One region of the Rhizobium sp. SU303 genome, then DNA from elsewhere that is predicted to be linked to it. Evidence: predicted binding sites of a transcription regulator. Region 1 holds the regulator's gene; each other region holds the start of a gene.
The links. Region 1 encodes PhoB, which activates phosphate uptake and scavenging genes when phosphate is short. Its sites were predicted from a motif close to TGTCATNNANCTGTCAT; they were not measured.
Positions count from the first base shown of each region.

Region 2: RlegSU303_RS14800 (PhoX family protein) is a predicted target of PhoB. The motif match lies at 2,334-2,350, and genes of this name have one in related genera.
Region 3: RlegSU303_RS16565 (PhoX family protein) is a predicted target of PhoB. The motif match lies at 2,705-2,721, and genes of this name have one in related genera.

Region 1 covers NZ_CP088095.1:174,905-180,184, forward strand. Annotated here, with positions in the region: gene pstC (phosphate ABC transporter permease subunit PstC) at 1-392, shown strand, start outside; gene pstA (phosphate ABC transporter permease PstA) at 389-1,711, shown strand; gene pstB (phosphate ABC transporter ATP-binding protein PstB) at 1,728-2,543, shown strand; gene phoU (phosphate signaling complex protein PhoU) at 2,588-3,301, shown strand; gene phoB (phosphate regulon transcriptional regulator PhoB) at 3,436-4,119, shown strand; gene RlegSU303_RS00900 (GcrA family cell cycle regulator) at 4,388-4,921, opposite strand.
Region 2 covers NZ_CP088095.1:2,938,976-2,944,255, reverse strand. Annotated here, with positions in the region: gene RlegSU303_RS14815 (hypothetical protein) at 1-90, opposite strand, end outside; gene RlegSU303_RS14810 (TetR/AcrR family transcriptional regulator) at 265-930, shown strand; gene ilvC (ketol-acid reductoisomerase) at 980-1,999, shown strand; gene RlegSU303_RS14800 (PhoX family protein) at 2,424-4,418, shown strand; gene RlegSU303_RS14795 (class I SAM-dependent methyltransferase) at 4,779-5,280, opposite strand, start outside.
Region 3 covers NZ_CP088095.1:3,300,798-3,306,077, forward strand. Annotated here, with positions in the region: gene RlegSU303_RS16560 (ArsR/SmtB family transcription factor) at 91-408, shown strand; gene RlegSU303_RS16565 (PhoX family protein) at 640-2,613, opposite strand; gene RlegSU303_RS16570 (aspartate aminotransferase family protein) at 2,905-4,230, shown strand; gene RlegSU303_RS16575 (HD-GYP domain-containing protein) at 4,403-5,280, opposite strand, start outside.

The sequences.
Region 1 (5,280 bases):
CGGACGATATCATCACCGCCGTGCCGCGGTCACTGCGTGACGGTTCGCTCGGTCTTGGTGCCACACGCTCCGAAACCGTCAAGAAGGTGGTCTTGCCCGCAGCCCTTCCCGGCATCGTCGGCGCGTTGCTGATGACTGCCTCGCGCGCCGTCGGCGAAACCATGATCGTCGTGCTGGCCGCCGGTGTGGCCGCCCGCATCCAGATCAACCCGTTCGAGCCGATGACGACGGTGACGGTCAAGATCGTCAACCAGCTGACCGGCGACCTTGAGTTCACCTCGCCGCAGACGCTGGTTGCCTTTGCCCTTGGCATCACGCTGTTTTGCATCACGCTTTGCCTCAATATCTATGCGCTTTACATCGTGCGCAAATACCGGGAGCAGTACGAATGACGGATATTGTTTCTCCCACATCAGGCGTCACCGTTTCCAAGGCGCCCGCGCGCCGCGATATCGGCATCAAGCGCCGCTATGCCGCCGAGCGCCGGTTCCAGGCCTATGGCATCGCCGCCATCACCTTCGGCCTCGTCTTCCTCTTCATCCTGCTGTGGACGGTAATCGGCAAAGGTTATACCGCCTTCCAGCAGACGGCGATCACCCTGCCGATCGAATTCGTCGAGAAGACGATCGACCCCGACAATAAGCGTGCGACCGACCCTTCGGTGCTGATCGCCGCCAACTATCCGGTTCTCCTGCGTGACGCGATCGTCAAGCAGCTGAACATCAATGCCTCGAGCCGTCCCGACGTGCGCGATGCATCCGCCATGCTGTCGAAAAGCGCGCCGATCCAGCTGCGCGATATGGTGATTGCCGATCCGTCGATCATCGGCAAGACGGTCAATGTCACGGTGCTCGCCGACGCCAATGTCGACAGCGCCAACAAGGCCCAGATCGACCTCTCGGTCGATGAGAAGAACCGCAAGGTCAACGACAAGCAGGTCGGCTGGATGAACGAACTGAAGGCGAGCGGCGCGCTCCACAAGCAGTTCAACACCGGCCTCTTCGTCAACGGCAATTCCAGCCGTCCGGAGGCCGCAGGCCTTGGCGTCGCCCTGATCGGCTCGCTCTACCTGATGCTGATCGTGCTCGTGCTCGCTCTGCCGATCGGCGTCGCCGCCTCGATCTATCTCGAGGAGTTCGCGCCGAAGAACAAGCTGACGGACCTGATCGAGGTCAACATCAACAACCTCGCCGCGGTGCCTTCGATCGTCTATGGTCTGCTCGGTCTTTCCGTCTTCATCAATTTCATCGGCCTGCCGCGCTCGGCCTCGCTGGTCGGCGGCCTGGTGCTGACGCTGATGACCCTGCCGACGATCATCATCGCGACGCGTGCGGCACTGCGCGCCGTGCCGCCGTCGATCCGCGCCGCAGCGCTCGGCCTTGGCGCTTCGAAGATGCAGATGGTGTTCCACCATGTGCTGCCGCTCGCCATGCCGGGCATCCTGACCGGCACGATCATCGGCCTGGCGCACGCGCTCGGCGAAACCGCGCCGCTGCTCCTGATCGGCATGGTCGCCTTCGTCGCCAATGCGCCGACGACACCGCTCGATCCCTCGACGGCTCTGCCCGTACAGGTCTATATGTGGGCCAACGAGGCCGAACGTGCCTTCGTTGAGCGTACTTCGGGTGCCATCATCGTCCTGCTCCTGTTCCTGATCGTCATGAACATGGGCGCCATCCTCTTGCGTCGTCGCTTCGAGCGCCGCTGGTAAACGGAGTTACAAGATCATGAACATGTTGACGGAAGCTGCAGTTGAAAAGGCGCTGGATCAGAAGATGAGCAACGTCCCTTATAAGATGATCGGAAAGGATGTCTCGGTATACTACGGCGAGAAGCGCGCGCTTTTCGATGTGAACCTGAACGTCCGCGAAAACACCGTAACCGCTCTGATCGGCCCGTCCGGCTGCGGCAAGTCGACCTTCCTGCGGTGCCTCAACCGCATGAACGATACGATCGACGGCTGCCGCGTCACCGGCAAGATCACGCTTGATACCGACGATGTCTATGATCCCGATATTGACGTCGTCGAGCTTCGCGCCCGCGTCGGCATGGTCTTCCAGAAGCCGAACCCGTTCCCGAAGACGATCTATGAAAACGTCTCCTACGGCCCGCGCATCCATGGCCTTGCCAAGTCGAAGGCCGATCTCGACCAGATCGTCGAGACCAGCCTGCAGCGCGCCGGCCTCTGGAACGAGGTCAAGGACCGCGTGCATGAATCCGGCACCGGCCTGTCGGGCGGTCAGCAGCAGCGCCTCTGCATTGCGCGTGCCGTCGCCGTCAGCCCTGAAGTCATCCTGATGGACGAGCCCTGCTCGGCGCTCGATCCGATCGCCACCGCCAAGGTCGAGGAACTGATCCACGAGCTGCGCGAGAACTACACGATCGTCATCGTCACCCACTCCATGCAGCAGGCCGCGCGTGTCTCGCAGCGCACCGCCATGTTCCACCTCGGCAATCTCGTCGAGGAGAACGACACCGACAAGATGTTCACCAATCCCGACGATCCGCGCACCCAGGACTACATCATGGGTCGCTTCGGTTGATTTTGGCGACACCAAGCCTTCCCGTTATTCGAGGATAAAGCCCCATGGCATCGACACATATTTTTTCTGCCTACGATGATGATCTGAAGTTCCTGTCCAGGCGGATTTCCGAAATGGGCGGCCTGGCCGAGCAGATGGTCAGCGAAGCCGTCCGCGCCCTCGTCAACGGCGATACCGCACTGGCGCAGAAGGTCATATCCGACGATGTGATCCTCGATCACGCCGAACGCGAAATCGGCGACAAGGCGATCGTCACCATCGCCCGCCGTCAGCCGATGGCCTCGGACCTGCGTGAAATCATGGGTTCGATCCGCATCGCCGCCGATCTCGAACGCGTCGGCGACCTCGGCAAAAACACCGCCAAGCGCGTCATCGCCGTCCAAAGCACCGGCGTTCCCCGTAAGCTCGCCCGCGGCCTCGAGCATCTGTCCGAGCTGGCGCTCGTCCAGCTCAAGGAAGTACTCGATGTCTACACCAATCGTTCAGCCGACAAGGCGAATGCGATCCGTGAACGCGACAACGAGATCGACGCGATGTACACCTCGCTGTTCCGCGAACTTCTGACCTATATGATGGAAGATCCGCGCAACATCACCAGCTGCACGCATCTTCTCTTCTGCGCCAAGAATATCGAGCGCATCGGCGACCATGCCACCAACATCGCCGAGACGATCTTTTACATGACGACAGGCGCACAGCCGGAAGGCGATCGTCCGAAGGACGACAGCGCCAACACCGTCGGTGCGGTCACGGAATAACCGCCCGCACAATTAGTTGCGTGCGCGCCCGTCCGGGGCGCGCAAAGAGGTCGCAGCCAATTTCTGAATTTGCGCAGGATGAATTGCTTAAATCACCCCTGATTTAAGGATGATGCGCGAGGAGACCGACACGCATGATCCCGAGAGTTGCAGTTGTTGAAGACGAGGAAGCCCTCAGCGTGCTTCTTCGCTACAATCTCGAAGCGGAAGGCTTCGAGGTCGATACCATCCTTCGTGGCGACGAAGCCGAAATGAGGCTCCAGGAGCGCACGCCCGATCTTCTCATCCTCGATTGGATGCTGCCGGGCGTCTCCGGCATCGAGCTCTGCCGGCGCCTGCGCATGCGGCCGGAAACCGAGCGACTGCCGATCATCATGCTGACGGCGCGCGGCGAGGAGAGCGAGCGTGTCCGCGGATTGTCGACGGGTGCCGACGATTATGTCGTCAAGCCCTTCTCGACCCCCGAGCTCGTTGCCCGCGTCAAGGCGATGCTGCGCCGCGCGCGTCCCGAGGTGCTGTCGACGGTGCTGAAATGCGGCGATATCGAGCTCGACCGCGAAACCCATCGCGTCCATCGCAAGAGCCGCGAAGTCCGCCTCGGCCCCACCGAATTCCGCCTGCTGGAATTCCTGATGTCGTCGCCGGGCCGGGTCTTCTCCCGCTCGCAGCTTCTCGATGGCGTCTGGGGCCACGATATCTATGTCGACGAGCGCACCGTCGACGTCCATGTCGGGCGCCTGCGCAAGGCGCTGAATTTTTCCAACATGCAGGACGTCATCCGCACCGTCCGCGGCGCCGGTTATTCGATGGAAGCCTGAGGGCTTCCATCTGAGCCTGCTGACAAAACCCTGGCAGAACCTGCGACGTGATCCTCGGCCTTGTGCCGAGGATCTGCGCACGCCAAATTAAGCATTTGAAAATAAAGGATTTTTGGCAAAAGTAGTTGGGGTGGTCAGATGCTCGGCACAAGGCCGAGCATAACGGAGGAAACCTTACAAGCAATTCGGATGCCCGAGCGCTTCCATCCACGCGCATAAAAAAACGGGCCACTCGGCCCGTTTTCTGCATTCTGACGATGGTTGTCGTTCAGCTTGCCCGCGCTGCTGCCCGGCGGCGTTCGTTGACCGGCTGGTAGGCGAGCTTCTGGTGATAGCCGCAATAAGGCGAATTGTCGGGGGATTCGCAGCCGCAGAAATGGAAGTCGTCCTTCAGCGGATCGCCGACCGGCCACTTGCAGGTGCGTTCGGTCAGTTCCGTCAGGCCGAGGCGGCGCGAAATCGGCACGACCACGTTGCCTCTCGGCACGTATTCCATTTCCTCGATCGTTTCGATCTCGATCTCTTCCTTCAGCATCGTCGCGCCCTGCTGGCGGGTGACGGTGCGGGTCGTGATCCGGGAGGTGTAGTTCGGTGCGCGCGGCGCCGATGTGTTGCGCTTCGGCGTTCGCGCCGCAGTGTTGGTGCCGCCGGCCTTGGCACGGCCGGGAAGGCACAACCGGTGCACTTTGCCGATGACCGCGTTTCTGCTGACCCCGCCAAGCTGCGCAGCAATCTGGCTGGCGCTCAGTCCTTCGGCCCAAAGCTTCTTGAGTTTCTCGACCCGCTCGTCTGTCCAGTTCATGCCCTGTCTCCACCTTTTGCGTTGGTGATGGCAGAATCCCTCACCGTTGTCCCGGGAGCTCCGAAACAAGAAACGCTTGATCAATTTTGGTGACTAGTTCCGCCGCATGCAGTCTAGTAATTGATCTTTAACCTAGTGTGAGGCTGACTCCGTGACAAGAGTCGCATGAATCCGGATGAATCGAATTCGTAGTTTTCCCCAACTTGCTGCCCCTGCGTGGCATTTCTGCAATAATGCCTGTTGAAGACTGAAAACGCCGCTGTACACCTGTGCTGCATACGCTAAGGGCGCCGTTTTGTTGACATTGCAGCGCGAAAAGGAAATAGTGCCAGTCGCCGCCGCAAGGCGGCATTTTTAAT
Region 2 (5,280 bases), 2.2 Mb from region 1:
GTAGACGTCGCTGTCGGACTGCGCGAGAGCGCTTGAGCCGCCAAGGAGGATTGCTCCGAGCAGGAGAAGAGCTGCTGAAAGGCGTGACATCGGAGCCTCCGGGCAAGTGGTATAGCGCGACATTATGCGATCACCGAGGATTCGCGCCTATCCAATTCTGGTGTTTCATCGCGGTTTCCCGTATTAAAAAAATCTATCCAGGCTTCTTGACGACCTGATCGGTTTATCGCATAAACCTCACGAACCGTACCGTACGGTACGTATATGGGAGCCATGACCGTGTCCGTCGATACCGCAGAGCCGAGCGAATTTTCGCCGCGCCAGAACGCCGTTCTGGAGCAGGCGCTGCAGTTGCTTGTCGATGGCGGCGAGAAGGCGCTGACGACCTCGGGTGTGGCGCGAGCCGCCAATTGCTCGAAGGAAAGCCTCTACAAGTGGTTCGGCGATCGCGACGGGCTGCTGTCGGCGATGATCGCCTATCAGGCCAGCAAGGTGCGCACCTTCGAGCGCAACGGCGAGCGGCTGACGGCGGCGAGCCTGCACGACCATGTCGTCATTTTTGCGCGTGACCTGCTGGAGGTGCTTGCCGGCGACGTCTCGCTGGCGCTCAACCGGCTGGCGATCGGGCAGTCGAACCGCGACGGCTCGAAACTCGGCAAACTGCTGCTCGAGCGCGGCCGTCGCCAGATCGACCGGCGCGCCATGGCGCTGATCGATGCCGGCAAAAGGGCAGGGCTCCTGCGTTTTGCCGATGCCGACGAGGCTTATCACACGCTTTACGGCCTTGTTGTCTCCGACCTGCATGTGCGCATGCTGCTCGGCGAACCAGGCCTCAAGGATACCGCACGCCAGGCGGAGAGGGCGGTCACCGCCTTCCTCAGGCTTTATGGCACGGACAAGGTTCTGGCGGAGATGCCGGTTCTCGGCTGATTCCGCTTTAATGACAGTCAACAAGACAAGCAAAGGGAAGGAACTTCAAATGCGCGTCTACTACGATCGTGATGCCGATCTCAACCTCATCAAGGCCAAGAAGGTCGCCGTCATCGGCTATGGTTCGCAGGGCCGTGCCCATGCGCTGAACCTCAAGGACAGCGGCGCCCAGAACGTCGTCATCGCACTCAAGGCCGGTTCGCCGACCGTCAAGAAGGCCGAAGCCGATGGCTTCAAGGTCATGACGGTTGCCGAAGCTGCCGCCTGGGCCGACCTGATGATGATGGCGACCCCGGACGAACTGCAGGCCGACATCTACAAGGCCGACATCGCCGGCAACATCCGCGATGGCGCAGCCATCGCCTTCGCTCACGGCCTCAACGTTCACTTCGGCCTCATCGAGCCGAAGGCTTCGGTCGACGTCGTCATGATCGCACCGAAGGGCCCGGGCCACACGGTTCGCGGCGAATACCAGAAGGGCGGCGGCGTTCCCTGCCTCGTTGCCGTTCACCAGAACGCTTCCGGCAATGCGCTTGAACTCGCTCTCTCCTACGCCTGCGGCGTCGGCGGCGGCCGTTCGGGCATCATCGAAACCAACTTCCGCGAAGAGTGCGAAACCGACCTCTTCGGCGAACAGGTCGTTCTCTGCGGCGGTCTCGTCGAACTCATCCGCGCCGGTTTCGAAACGCTCACCGAAGCCGGTTACGCGCCTGAGATGGCCTATTTCGAGTGCCTGCACGAAGTGAAGCTCATCGTCGACCTGATCTATGAAGGCGGCATCGCCAACATGAACTACTCAATCTCCAACACGGCCGAGTGGGGCGAATATGTCTCCGGTCCGCGCATCATCACTGCCGAGACCAAGGCCGAAATGAAGCGCGTCCTCAAGGACATCCAGACCGGCAAGTTCACGTCCGATTGGATGCAGGAATACCGCGCCGGCGGCTCGCGCTTCAAGGGCATCCGCCGCCTGAACGACAGCCATCCGATCGAAGAAGTCGGCGCCAAGCTGCGCGGCATGATGCCCTGGATCGGCAAGAACAAACTGGTCGACAAGTCGGTCAACTAAGCGATTTTCCGCGCCGCATCGAACCTGGTTCATGCGGCGCGCTTTGCGAGGCGGCTAGGCTTGATGCCTCTCTGCGACACGAGAGGCCTCCCTGGGCATGGCCAAGCATCTGGTGGACCTGAGGGGTCGCAGACCCGGCATAGGGACCGGTCAAGGCGCGCTCGAAAGCCTCATTCGTGTCGGAGAGCTCATCGAGCGATCCATTGTCTCATCTTCATGACGCAGGAATCATAGGGCGGAGGCAACGTGCCGACTACGGCAATGTCTGGTCTTGGCCTTCATTGAGCCGTGTCGCTGCTGCCTGAGAGAGGGAACAGCATCCCCAAGACGTTTCTGTCGCAAAACCGTAATATCGCGCCTTTAGGTTTAGAATGGATCTAAAACAAGACAATTTGACACCAGTTTTAAACCGTGGAGGTATTGGATGAACGAGCATCTTTCCCAGAGGATTTTCCCGACGACTCAGCTCGAAGACGCGGATGGTGACGGCCACAACACCAGCGCCAATCCGACGATGGGTGAAATCATCGGCAAGCGTTTTTCACGCCGCAATTTTCTGCAGGGCTCACTTGCCGTTTCCGCCATTGCAGCCACGGTAAGCCCGATCGCGCTGATGAGCGCGGACGAGGCGCGCGCTGCAGACAATAAAGGCTCTGCCTTCAACTTCTCCGAAGTGGAGGCCGGCGTCGATGACAAGCATCATATCGCTGAAGGTTATGATGCCGATATTCTGCTGCGCTGGGGCGATGCGGTGCTGCCGGGTGCCCCGCAATTCGATCCGGCGAAGCAGACGGCCGATGCACAGAGCAAGCAGTTCGGCTACAACAACGATTATGTCGGCTTCATTCCGCTCGAAGGATCCAGCGAGCACGGCCTGCTCGTCGTCAATCATGAATACACGAACCCGCACCTGATGTTCCCCGGCCTCGTCCAGGTGGTCGACGGCAAGATCAAGCAGGGCGCGCTCAGCAAGGAACAGGTGGATGTCGAGATGGCGGCCCATGGCGGCACCATCGTCGAGATCCGCAAGACGGGTGGCAAGTGGCAGGTCGTCACCGACGGCAAGTACAATCGCCGCATCACCGCCAACACACCTATGGAAATCACCGGCCCCGCCGCCGGAAACGACCGCTTGAAGACCAGTGCCGACGCGACCGGCACCCGCGCCATCGGCACGATCAACAACTGCGCCGGCGGCGTCACGCCCTGGGGCACCTACATCATGGCGGAAGAGAATTTTCACGGCTATTTCTCCGGTGCGCTGCCGGAAGGTCATAAGGAAGCCCCGAACTATAAGCGTTACGGCGTTCCGGAAGGCGCCTACGAGTGGGCCAATTTCTACGACCGCTTCGATCTTTCCAAAGAGCCGAACGAGCCGAACCGTTTCGGCTGGATCGTCGAAGTCGACGTCATGGACCCGGCGTCGGTGCCGAAGAAGCGAACCGCGCTCGGCCGCACCAAACACGAGGGCGCCGAGTCGATCGTCGCCAAGAACGGCAAAGTCGTCTTCTATCTCGGCGACGACGAGCGCTTCGACTATGTCTACAAGTTCGTGACATCAGCAGCGTTCAGCCTGAATGATCGCGCCGCCAATATGAACCTGCTCGACAGCGGCACGCTCCATGTCGCCAAGTTCAATGAGGACGGCACCATGCAGTGGCTGCCGCTGGTCTTTGGCCAAGGCCCGCTGACGGCAGAAAACGGCTTCACCAGCCAGGCCGATGTGCTGATCGAATGTCGTCGCGCCGGTGACGCGCTCGGCGCCACCAAGATGGACCGCCCGGAAGACGTCCAGCCGAACAGCGTCAACGGCAAGGTCTATGTCATGCTGACCAACAACACCCGCCGCAAGGCCGACCAGGTGGATGCCGCAAATCCGCGCGCGGAAAACGCCTTCGGCCACATCATCGAGATCTCTGAAAACGACGGCGATTTCACTGCCACATCGGGCAAGTGGGAAGTGCTCCTGAAGTGCGGCGATCCCTCGGTTGCGGCCGTCGGTGCGACCTTTTCAACCGAGACGACCAAGAACGGCTGGTTCGGCATGCCCGACAACTGCGCCGTCGATGCTGCCGGCCGCCTCTGGGTTTCGACCGACGGCAACAACAACAAGGCCACCGGCCGCACCGACGGTCTGTGGGCCGTCGATACGGAAGGGGCGGCGCGCGCCACCTCGAAACTGTTCTTCCGCGTGCCGGTCGGCGCCGAAATGTGCGGCCCGCTCTTCACACCGGATGACGAAACCGCCTTCGTCGCTGTGCAGCATCCTGGCGATGGCGGCGAGGACTGGCCAGGCCATGGCCGCCCGTCCTATTACGAGGATCTTTCGACCCGCTGGCCGGACTTCAAGCCCGACATGCCAGTGCGGCCTGCGGTCGTCGCCATCACCAAGGTTGGCGGCGGCAAGATTGCGGTCTGACGACAGGAACGCGGAGGCTGCCACCTCGCTGTAAATGCCCCTCTGGCGGCCGGGGATGAGCCCATCTTCCGGCCGCCTGTCGCCGCACCCGTATGTGCGTTATGCAGCTCTCATTTTGAGCACGGGCGTGGCCGTCGTATCGGTGGGGAAACTTAAGGCCATCCCGACGCATTGAGAAGTAGCCTGCTATGGATGCAGGGTTTCTTGAAGCACGGTTTGGATTCCAGATAGCAGCCGCAAAATTGATGGGCAAAAGCGAGGCATAGACCGATCTCCGTCAACTGCAGAGAAATCCGCCTCTGCGAATAAGATCATGATCTCAACCGGGAATGGACGCTCAACCCGGAAAGCAGTCAGCCTCTACCGATGCGCCATCACCGTGATCCACCGCGTCGGCTTACCGTCATAACCGCCGCCGTCGTTTTCCTCGATGGCGATGTCACGCCAGCCGCCTTTTGCCAGAAGCGCCGACAGTCCGCCGGCGGAGGGATAGTTGTAATAACGCCCGAAGCCGTCATAGCCTTCCGCTTCCCCGGCCTTGAAGCTTGCGTGAAGGAGGCCGCCGGGCCTCAGGGCGCGGCGGACACGGGCGAAGACGTTGGGCAGTTCAAGCCTGGGAACATGGAGAAGGCTCGCATGCGCCCAGACGCCGTCGAAGGCGCTGTCGGCGTCGAGCTCCTGGAACAGCATGACCCTGACCGGCCTGCCGATCAACGCCTCCGCTTGTCTTGCAAGCTCGGTCGAGCCATCCGTCGGCGTCACGTCGAAACCCTGCGACAGCATGTAGGCGCTGTCCTGCCCACCGCCGCAGCCGAGTTCGAGGATTGCCGCACCCGGCGCAAGCCCGGCGAGGAAGGCATCG
Region 3 (5,280 bases), 1.9 Mb from region 1:
CTAGTTGATAGCTTTTGGTGTCAGTCAAAATCCCGGCTGGCGCTCTGCGTCAACCCACTTGATGTACGTTTCGCATTAGGAAGACAACATATGGAAACCTCTGATTTGGCCGATCACACGAATGTGGCGGCAGCTTTATTATCGGCCATGGCCAACCCGAAAAGATTGCTGATCCTGTGCAGCCTCGTGAAGGGCGAAGTGGCCGTCGGCGTGCTTGCGACGCAGGTCGGGCTCAGCCAGTCGGCTCTTTCTCAGCACCTCTCGAAACTGCGCGCTCAAAAGCTGGTCAAGACCCGCCGGGACGCACAAACCATCTACTATTCGAGCACCTCCGAGCCGGTCATGAAAATCCTGGCAACGCTCGAAGATATCTACCTCGTGCAGAACAGGAATAGGTCCGCCGCCTGATGATAGCGCTGACATGATGTCGGCCGATGTCGTGCTGCAAGGGGATGTTCCCGGAGGCTTGGCAACGATATTTCAGCACCTGAACCTTATGGCACGACCGGCAAATTTGCGATTTGCCGGTCGTGCTTTTAGAATGACAGCCGGTCGCGCAGGAACGCCCGTCTCGCTATCGGTTTTTTGTTTTGGTGCAATTCTAGACGTAAAACTGCCGCGCACTTTGCCGGAGTTGCTTTAACTGCCGACCACATCGTTGTTGACGCGGCTCAGCATCACCAGCGACGGGCGGGCGGGCATGCCGGGTTTGAAATCCGGCCAGTCGGTGCCGGCATCCTCCATCGAGGTCGCATCCTCGTTGTCGGCCATCCGCAGTTCGCCCGGATGCTGGATGGAAAGAAAGACGCTGCTGCCGTCAGGGGTGAAAGTCGGCGAACAGGCTTCCGAGCCGACGGGCGCAATATAGAACAGCTTCGGAAGTGCCCGGCCCGGGCCTTCGGTATCCATCACATAGACGGAATCGGTTATGCCTTCCGGCGGCGGGCCGTCGGTGGTGACCCAGAGGCGTCCGGCCGGATCGACGGCGAGATTGTCGGGGTCTGTGAACCAGCCGGCGGAGGTCGTCGCAGGATGAAACATCGCCTGATCCTCGGGCTTGGCGGGATCGCCGCAGAGGATGAAGACGTCCCACTTGAAGCTTTCAGCTGTATAATCCGGCTTTTCGGGACCGCCAGGTGCTGCGAGTTCCAGCAGGTGACCGTGCGGATTGGGGCTGCGCGGATTGGCAATGTTGACCATCTCCTTCTCGTCGCCGCCCTCAACCTTGGGCAGCCGATCTTCGTTCTCGGTCATGGCGACATAAAGCTTGTCGGTGCCGAGATGCGCGATGAAGCCTTCCGGTCCGTCCATCGGCGTGGCGCCGACGAGATCGGCAGCAGCGCGCGTCGCCAGCACGACGTCGGCCTGGCTCTTGAAGCCGGCTTCCGCAGTCAGTAGCCCCTCGCCGGCAATGAGCGGGATCCAGCGCATCGTGCCGTCGCTTTCGAACTTGGCGACCGAGAGGGTGCCGTGGTCGAGCAGGTCCCTGTTGGCGGCGCGGTCGTTCGGGTTCCAGGGATCGCGAGTGACGAAGCGGTAGATATATTCGAAATCGTCGTCGTCGCCCATGAAGACCACCACGCGGCCGTCAGGGGCGACGCAACACTGGGCGCCCTCATGCGTCATGCGGCCGAGCGAGGTGCGCTTGACCGGCTTTGCAGAAGGATCGAACGGATCGATCTCGACCACCCAATCGAAGCGCATCCATTCGTTCGGCTCTTCCTCGAACTTGAAGCGCGGCTCGACGCGGCTGATGGAGTAGATATCGTTCTCGTCCTCGTCCCAGCCCTGGCGCTCGACCAGCTCCTGGTTCGGCAATTTCTTGTAGTCGCCGGCGAAGACATCCATCGCGCCTTCCTCGCCTGAAAGCATCGTGCCCCAGGGCGTGATGCCGCCGTTGCAATTCGAGATCGTGCCGAAGACGACGGTGCCGGTCGGATCGGCCTTGGTCTTCAGACGGTCGTCGCCGGCGGCGGGACCGGAGATGTCGATTTCGGTGCTCATGTGGACGCGGCGATTGTATTTGCCGTCCTTGACGATCGCCCATTTGCCGTCCGTCTTCTTCACTTCGAAGATCGAGACGCCGAGGGCGGCCATGATGGCGCGGATCTGGTTATCCGTCAGCTTCTCGCGATAGTTTTCGTCCGTCAGGCCGGGAAACATCAGGAAAGGCGTTGCATATTCATGGCTGACCACCATCAGCCCATGGTCGGAGCTCTTCTCGCCCCAGGGCAGCGGCAGAAACTGCGTGAAGTCGTTGTTGTAGCCGAACTGTCGCTCGGCCGCCTTACCATCCAGCGTTGCAATGTCGAATTCCGGGCTGTCGGAGAAAAGTGCATCGCCCCAACGTGCCAGGATCTGGCGCTCATAGCCCTCCGGCCAGTGGTCGGCGGTATCGCGCACGCGCCTGAGTTCCGGAAATGTCAGGCTGGAGCCGGCAGCCTCGGCATGCGCGGTTCCGAGCGCCGGCGAAAGTGCCGCAGCGCCCATCGCTGCGAGAAAGCCATTGAGCACGCTGCGGCGGCGAACGCCCTCTTCGAGAATGGCGCCGTAACTTGGCGCGAATGTATGGCGCCGCGTGGGGCGCGCCCTTGTCTTCTGGCGGTCAGACATCAGTATCTCCGATCGAAATATCGTTTGATTTCAGTGAATTGATGAAATGCAATTGCGCCCTGCGAGCCATCGGTTTTTGTAACAAGCCGAGGCGAAGGATTGATGACGGGCGGCCTGCAGTGCCTGACCCTGGATATTTCCGGATCGTACCAAGCAAGTTGAGCCTCCTGTCAGGAGGGGCTCTGGGGACTTTTCCCGTTGACGCCTTGGGAAGCCCTGATAATTTGACCGGGCAGTAAAAATATGGGCGTGAAGCCCCGGGAAAGGGCCGTCAGCGGCCAGGAGAACAGCATGTCCAATCGCCTCAATGCACCGAACGATCTTCGCGCCTTCTGGATGCCGTTTACGGCAAATCGCCAGTTCAAGAAGGAGCCGCGTTTGTTCGTCGGCGCCAAGGACATGTACTATACGACCCATGACGGTCGTCAGGTGCTGGACGGCACGGCTGGCCTCTGGTGCGTCAATGCCGGCCACTGCCGCCCGAAGATCACCGAGGCGATCCGCGAGCAGGCCGGCGAACTCGATTACGCGCCGGCCTTCCAGCTCGGCCATCCCAAGGCCTTCGAACTGGCGAACCGCCTGGTCGACATTGCCCCTGAAGGCCTGAACCACGTCCTCTACACCAACTCCGGTTCCGAATCCGTCGAGACGGCGCTCAAGGTGGCGCTTGCCTATCACCGCGTGAAGGGCAATGGATCACGCTTCCGCCTGATCGGCCGCGAGCGTGGCTATCACGGCGTCAATTTCGGCGGCATCTCCGTCGGCGGCATCGTCACCAACCGCAAGATGTTCGGCACGCTTCTGACCGGCGTCGATCACATGCCGCACACCCACCAGCCCGGCAAGAACAACTTTACCCGCGGCGAGCCCGAGCATGGCGGCGACATCGCCACCGAGCTCGAGCGGATCGTCACCCTGCATGACGCCTCCACCGTCGCTGCCGTCATCGTCGAGCCGGTGGCGGGCTCCACCGGCGTCTTGATCCCACCGAAGGGCTACCTGCAGAAGCTGCGCGAGATTTGCACCAAACACGGCATCCTTCTGATCTTCGACGAGGTCATCACCGGCTTCGGCCGCCTCGGCGCCCCCTTTGCCGCGCAATATTACGACGTCAAGCCCGACATGATCACCGCCGCCAAGGGACTGACCAACGGCGTCATTCCGATGGGCGCCGTCTTTGTCACCTCCGAGATTCATGATGCCTTCATGAACGGCCCGGAGCACATGATCGAGTTCTTCCACGGCTATACCTATTCCGGCAACCCGATTGCCTCCGCCGCCGCCCTCGCCACGCTCGACACCTACAAGGAAGAGGGGCTGCTGACACGCGCCGCCGAGCTTTCCGACTATTGGGCCGACGCGCTGCATTCGCTGAAGGACTGCCCCAATGTCATCGACATCAGGAACACCGGCCTGATCGGCGCCATCGAGCTCGACCCGATCGCCGGCGAGCCCACCAAGCGCGCCTTCACCGCTTTCCTGAAAGCCTATGAAAGCGGCCTGCTGATCCGCACCACCGGCGATATCATCGCGCTCTCCCCGCCGCTGATCATCGAGAAGCACCACATCGACGAGCTCTTCGGCAAGCTGCGGACGATCCTCCAGAACAACATTTGAGAAAGCTCTAAAGACTTCCGGCATCAGGGCCTGCGGCGGATAATTCCTTAAATCGGATTCGATTTAAGGACAAAATTATGCAGCAATTCAAAGCGTTACAGCGCCGCGCATCTGAATAGACGCGCGGCGCTGTAAATCCACGCAGGCCCTTTGTTGGGGAGACCGATAGGCCTCAGGTCACGGCGGCCACCGAAAGGCAGAGGGCGAATTTCTTCAGGAGCCGGCGATCGAATTGCCCTTCACTGCCAAGCATCCATTTCAGTGCCTGGCTCGCACTCCATGGCGCCTTGTACGGCCGCACGGAGGTCATGGCGTCATAGACGTCGCAAATCGCAGCAAGACGCGCATGGAAGCTGACCTGCGCTTCGGAAAGCCTGCGGGGGTAGCCCTTGCCGTCGATACGCTCATGATGGTTGAGGCAGACGTCGAGAACGATCTCCGACATGCCTTCCTGGCGTGACAGGATTGCGTGCCCCTTTTCCGGATGATCGCGGATCATCTTGATCTCGTTCTCGTCCAGGCGCCCTTCCTTGTTGAGTATCTCGAGCGGAATTTCCAGCTTGCCGACGTCGTGCAGCAATCCTGCCGTGCCGAGCATCTGCACGGTCGTCTCGTCAAGTCCGAGATGACGGCCGAAAAGGATCATCAGCGCACTCACCGAAAGCGAATGCAGAAACGTCACTTCGTCCTTGGTTTTCAGACGCGTAACGCTCAGAAAGACAGTGGGATTGTCATCCATCGACTTGGAGACCGAGGAAATCACCGGCGCCACCTGATCGAAGCTGATACCATCGCCATGCTGGAGCCGGCCGAAAACGCTTTCCAGGACCTGCACGGATTTCTGGATGGTCTCGCGTGCCGCCTTCGTGTCGATCTCGATATTGCCGCCTGGCAGACCGTCGATGTCGAGGCCTCTGCTGGTGTTGATGATAACACCTTCAATGCCGCTCTTGCGAAGCTTCAGGGCATCGACTTCACGGCGCAGCAGAAATCTTCGCTTGGACAGAAGAGGGTCCTGCCATGCACCCTCGATCGCCTCCACAAACATTC